2 linked regions of the Methylovirgula sp. 4M-Z18 genome follow. Each later gene encodes a partner of the first gene's protein in a complex. Links are inferred from orthologs where the notes say so. Each region holds a gene or a part of one and is shown on either strand. Other genes may lie near its edges.

Region 1 (2,839 bases):
GCCTTCACGCCGCGCTGCACGAGTTCGGCGACCTGCTGATCGTCGCGCGTGGCCTTGGCGGCAACCGCTGCTTCCTCTTCTTCATTGGTCCTCAAGTCCGGGCAGGGGCTACTGGCGTCCATGCCGCCGGCCGGGGTCGCGTCGAAGACGTAATGCTTGCCGCAGACGCCGACGCTCGGCTCCTGCTTCGTCACCTCAAAATGGTCGCTGCCGTTCTTGAGCTGCTTCCAGAAGGCGATATTCGGATCGCTACGGTGCTTGGCCAGATTTTCCGCCGACATGTGGAACGGATAGGATTGCATCTGCACGGCTTTCTGGCCGCCGTTGAAGCCCTCGCGCACGATGGCGTAAATCTCGCCGATCTGCCGGTCGGTCATCGAGAAGCAGCCCGCCGAGGAGCAGGCGCCGTGCACCATGATCAGGCCGCCCGAGGCGCCGTGCGCCCGGTCATAGGCATTGGGGTAGCCGACGTTGAACGACAGGTAGTAATTGGAATTGGGGTTCATCTGCCCAGGGGTGATCGTATAGAAGCCTTCCGGCACCTGACGGTCGCCCTCGCGGGTCTTGGGACCGAGCTGGCCGGACCAGCGGCACATTGGATAGGTCTTCAACAGCGTATATTGCCCGTCCGATTTCATCTTCCAGATTTCGAACTCCGCTTCCTGCTTATAGGTGCGGATCAGCACGGGGGCGTTCTGGTTCGTGCCTTTTTCGGACATGAGCTGCAGGGTTTCGGGCGAGATCGCTTTATAGGCGCGCCCATTCACATCGTCATCGTCGCAACCGGCAACAAGCGCCGAAAGGGACACAGCGACGAGAAGACCACCGAGCGTCCGCAAAAGGTTGGATGTCCGCATGACTTTATAAATCCCAAGCTCTTATTGTCCGTGCCCAGCATCGGGCCGGACATCTCGTTATGATTTATAGCTCACATGGTTACGCAGCCCTTACTGCGGCCGGACTCAATTTGGCGGCACGGTGAACAAACCGTTAAGGGATCGCGTAAAGCCCCACACTCTACTTATCGTTAATTTAGACGATTTTGCGGCGGATGTCTTCGGCAAAGGCCAGACTGCCTATTTTCTGCCCATTTTCAGGAATTTCTCGGCCCGCGCTTCGCGCAATTCTGCGGGCGGGAGATGGGCAAGATCGGCGAAAGCGCCCGAAATCGCCTTGCCGGTTGCGGCCAGCATGGCCTCGGGATCGCGGTGCGCGCCGCCGATCGGCTCCGGGATGATGGCGTCGATGATGCCGAATTTCAAAAGGTCCTGGGCGGTGATCTTCATATTGGTCGCGGCGTCCTGGGCCCGGGCGGAATCGCGCCACAGGATCGAGGCCGAGGCCTCGGGCGATGCCACCGTGTAGATGGCGTGTTCCAGCATCAGCACCTTGTTGCAGCTTGCGATGGCGATGGCGCCGCCCGAGCCGCCTTCGCCGATCACCACCGCGACATTGGGCACGTCCAGCATCAGACAGGCGTCGATGGAGCGGGCGATCGCCTCGGCCTGGCCGCGCTCCTCGGCATCGACACCCGGGAAGGCGCCCGCTGTGTCGACGAAGGAGAGAACCGGAATGCCGAACCGATTGGCGAGTTCCATCAAGCGGATAGCCTTGCGGTAGCCCTCCGGCCGGGCCATGCCGAAATTGTGCCGCAGGCGGCTTTCGGTGTCGTGGCCCTTCTCCTGGCCGATCACGCAGACCGATTGACCCGCGAACCGGCCGAAGCCGCCGATCACCGCCTCGTCCTCGGCAAAGGCACGGTCGCCGGCGAGCGGGGTGAAATCGCTGATCAGGCGGGCAAGGTAATTGGTGAAATGCGGCCGCTCCGGGTGGCGGGCAACTTGCGTCTTCTGCCAGGGGGTGAGCTGGGCATAGAGGTCCTTGAGGGCCTTGGCGTTTTTCGCTTCGAGCCGGGTCAGTTCCTCCCCGATCCCGACCGCCCCGCCCTTGGCCGCAACGGCGCGCAATTCATCGACTTTCGCATCCAGCTCCGCAATGGGCCGTTCAAAATCGAGATAAGAGGGCATGCAACGCCTTTAAATGAATGACCAGAACGGCCGGAAAGAGGCCTCTAACTGGCGAGTTGAGTGCGGGAAGTCAAGGCGGAATGTTTGACATGAATCCGTGTCGGACTCTGCAAGCAAGCCGCCCGCGTGGACATGAAAAATGCCTCGGATTTGCTGGACGCGCATCAAGCTCGCGCCTCCACGATCCGCACGATATCCGCCATGATCGTGTTCAATTCATAATCCTTCGGTGTGTAGACTGCCGCGACGCCGGCTTCCTTCAACACTTTCGCATCCTCCGGCGGAATGATGCCGCCGATTACCACGGGCACGTCGTCGAGTCCTTCAGCCTTCATCCGCGCCATCACGTCTTTGACGAGCGGCACGTGCGAGCCCGACAGAATCGACAGGCCGACGCAATGCACGCCTTCTTCCAGCGCCGCGTTGACGATTTCCGCCGGGGTGAGGCGGATGCCTTCATAGACGACTTCCATGCCCGCGTCGCGGGCGCGCACGGCGATCTGCTCGGCTCCGTTGGAATGGCCGTCGAGGCCGGGCTTGCCGACGAGAAACTTCACGCGGCGGCCTAGCTTCTTCGAGACGCGCTCGACTTCGGCGCGCACATCGTCGAGGCCGTCCGCCACCTGCCGCGCGCTGCGGCCGACGCCGGTCGGCGCGCGGAACTCGCCGAACACATCGCGCAGCACGGCGCCCCACTCGCCGGTGGTGACGCCGGCTTTGGCCGCCGCAATCGACGGCTCCATGATGTTGCGGTTGGAGCGCGCCGCGTCGCGCAGATCGGCGAGCGCCGCGCTCACCGCCGCCTGGTCGCG
Region 2 (3,047 bases), 710 kb from region 1 along the record:
GGCGTCGGCCCCGAACATTCCTGGCTGCGCGACATCGGCCGCGTCACCTACCTGTCGGCGACCGACAAGGAGGCGATTGAGGCGTTCCAAACGTGCTGCCGGCTCGAAGGCATCATTCCGGCGCTCGAATCCTCCCATGCCCTGGCCAAGGTCATCGAACTCGCGCCCAAAATGCCAAAGGATCATTTGATGGTGGTGAACATGTCGGGCCGCGGCGACAAGGATATGGCCAGCGTCGCCGAATATTTGGGAGGCCTGTGAAATGAGCACCCGCATCGACCAGAAATTCGCCGCCTGCGCGGCCGAGGGCCGTGCCGCGCTCGTGACATTTATCATGGCCGGCGACCCCGACATGGCGACGTCGCTCGAGATCCTGAAGGCGCTGCCGCCGGCGGGAGCCGACGTGCTCGAAATCGGCATGCCGTTCACCGATCCGATGGCCGACGGGCCGAGCATTCAGGCGGCCGGCCTGCGCGCGCTGAAAAGCGGGGCGACGCTGAACAAGACGCTCGCCATGGTCAAGTCCTTCCGCGCCGGCGACGCGACGACGCCGGTCGTGCTGATGGGCTATTACAACCCGATCTACATCCATGGCGTCGAGCGCTTTCTCGCCGACGCGAAGGAGGCCGGTGTCGACGGTTTGATCGTCGTCGACCTGCCGCCGGAAGAGGATGCGGAATTGTGCCTGCCGGCGCGCGCCGCAGGCCTCAATTTCATCCGCCTCGCGACGCCGACCTCGGACGACAAGCGGCTGCCCAAACTGCTGCCGAACACATCGGGCTTCGTCTATTATGTGTCGATCACCGGCATCACCGGCGCGGCGGCGCCCGATTACTCGAAAGTCGCTACGGCCGTCACTCGCATCAAGACACATACGGACTTGCCGGTTGCAGTCGGTTTCGGCGTGAAGAACGCCGACAGCGCTGCAGCTATCGCGCGTCATGCCGATGGTGTCGTGGTCGGCACTGCGCTCGTCGACGCCTTGAAAAATTCGCTCGACACCCAAAATCAAGCGACGGACAAGACCGTTGCCGCGGTTGCCGATCTCGTCTCGACGATCGCTGGCGGCGTGCGTTCGGCCCGCCGCGCGGCTGCAGAATAGTAGGATGAAGCGATGAACTGGATTGCCAATGTCGTTCCGCCGCGGATCCGCTCGTTCCTGAGCCGGCGCGAGACGCCGGAAAATCTCTGGGTGAAATGCCCCGACAGCGGCGAGATGGTGTTTCACAAGGACCTGGAAGCCAATCTCTTCGTCGTGCCGGGCTCCGGCTATCATTTCAAGATGGGCGCCAAGGCGCGCTTTGCCTCGATGTTCGACGGCGGCACGTGGGAAGAGATTCCGCTCCGCGAGACCTTGGCCGATCCGCTGAAATTCCGCGACGCCAAGCGCTATAGCGACAAGATCAAGGAAGCGCGTGCGAATACCGGCTTGCAGGATTCGGTGCTGGTCGGTTACGGCCAGCTCGAAGGTGAGAATATCACCATGGCCGTTCATGATTTCGGCTTCATCGCCGGATCGCTGGGCATGGCGGCGGGCGAGGCGGTCGTCACCGGGCTGGAAACAGCCGTGCAGCGCCGTACGCCCTTCGTGCTGTTTGCCGCCTCGGGCGGCGCGCGCATGCAGGAAGGCATGTTCTCGTTGATGCAGATGCCGCGCACCGTCGTCGCGGTGCAGCGCCTGCGCGCCGCAAAACTGCCTTACATCGTCGTTCTCACCGATCCGACCACGGGCGGCGTCACGGCGTCTTACGCGATGCTGGGCGATGTGCACATTGCCGAGCCCGGCGCGCTCATCGGCTTTGCCGGCCAGCGCGTAATCGAGCAGACGGTGCGCGAAAAATTGCCGGACGGATTCCAGCGCGCCGAATATCTGAGGGATCACGGCATGGTGGATCTGGTCGTGCCGCGCAAGGAAATGCGCGCGACGGTCGCGCGGCTTTGCGCTGTCCTGATGCGCGTGCCGGCCAAGGAAGCGGCGTAACCTTATTTGACCCGGATCATGACGCATCGCGATACGGTCCTCGACCGCTTCTTGCCATTGCATCCGAAGCGGATCGATCTGTCGCTCGACCGTGTCACGCGGCTGCTCGCGCGGCTTGGATCGCCGGAATTGCATTTGCCGCCGCTCATCCATGTCACCGGCACCAATGGCAAAGGTTCGACCATCGCCTTCATGCGCGCGATGCTGGAAGCCGCTGGTAAGTCGGTCCATGTCTATACGTCGCCGCATCTGGTGCGCTTTCACGAGCGCATCCGTTTGGGCGAAAACGGCGGCGGCAAGCTGGTCGACGATGCGCGCCTTCTGCACGCGTTCGAGCGGTGCGAGGCGGCGAACGAAGGGGCGCCGATCTCTTTGTTCGAGATCACGACAGCCGCTGCGCTGCTGCTGTTCAGTGAAGCGCCTGCCGATTACCTGCTGCTGGAAGTCGGGCTCGGCGGCACACTCGATGCGACCAATGTGATCGCCAAGCCGCTCGCCTCCGTCATCACGCCGATTTCCCTCGACCATGCCGATTATCTCGGCGGCACGGTCGAGCAGATTGCCGCGCAAAAGGCCGGCATCATCAAGCGCGGCCGGCCGGTGATTATCGGCCGGCAAGGGCCGGAGGCAGGAGCCGTGCTGGAGCAGGTGGCGGAGACGTTGCGCGCGCCGGCGCATATCTGGGCGCAGGATTTCATGGCGCGCGCCGAGAATGGCCGGCTGGTCTATGAGGACGAGCGCGGCCTGTTGGATTTGCCCTTGCCGCGCCTCGCGGGTCGGCACCAGCACATCAATGCGGCGACCGCCATTGCGGCGTTGCGCGCCAGCGTGCCGGAGGTTGAGCCAAAGCATATCGAGGCCGGCCTTTTGCGCGTCGAATGGCCGGCGCGATTGCAGCGGCTGGCGCGCGGCGCCTTGATCGGCCTTGCGCCGGACGGCGCCGAGATTTGGCTCGACGGCGGCCACAACGAGGATGGCGCCCGCGTTCTCTCCGAGGCGATGGCCGATCTTGAGGACAGGCACGCGCGTCTGCTCGTCATGATTTGCGGCATGCTGACGACCAAGG

What was found. The genes of interacting proteins can lie anywhere in the genome.
Region 2: the proteins of V9T28_RS01040 (region 1) and accD are in contact, whole or in part, in a solved structure (PDB 8UXZ), measured with the Escherichia coli proteins. The link is inferred for Methylovirgula sp. 4M-Z18 from one-to-one orthologs.

Annotation. Positions count from the first base shown.
Region 1 is NZ_CP149574.1:243,093-245,931, forward strand. What follows is about bases 53-2,819. They hold V9T28_RS01040 (acetyl-CoA carboxylase carboxyltransferase subunit alpha), read right to left. Parts: upstream 2,028-2,819; coding sequence 1,077-2,027; downstream 53-1,076. Other genes in these bases: V9T28_RS01035 (L,D-transpeptidase family protein), read right to left, coding at 53-857; V9T28_RS01045 (protein meaA), read right to left, coding at 2,192-2,819. Also shown: more of V9T28_RS01035, read right to left, coding at 1-52; more of V9T28_RS01045, read right to left, coding at 2,820-2,839. UniProt on the Escherichia coli protein: Component of the acetyl coenzyme A carboxylase (ACC) complex. First, biotin carboxylase catalyzes the carboxylation of biotin on its carrier protein (BCCP) and then the CO(2) group is transferred by the carboxyltransferase to acetyl-CoA to form malonyl-CoA.
Region 2 is NZ_CP149574.1:957,942-960,988, forward strand. What follows is about bases 73-3,047. They hold accD (acetyl-CoA carboxylase, carboxyltransferase subunit beta), read left to right. Parts: upstream 73-1,114; coding sequence 1,115-1,981; downstream 1,982-3,047. Other genes in these bases: trpB (tryptophan synthase subunit beta), read left to right, coding at 73-261; trpA (tryptophan synthase subunit alpha), read left to right, coding at 263-1,102; V9T28_RS04400 (bifunctional folylpolyglutamate synthase/dihydrofolate synthase), read left to right, coding at 2,000-3,047. In the rest of the region: more of trpB, read left to right, coding at 1-72.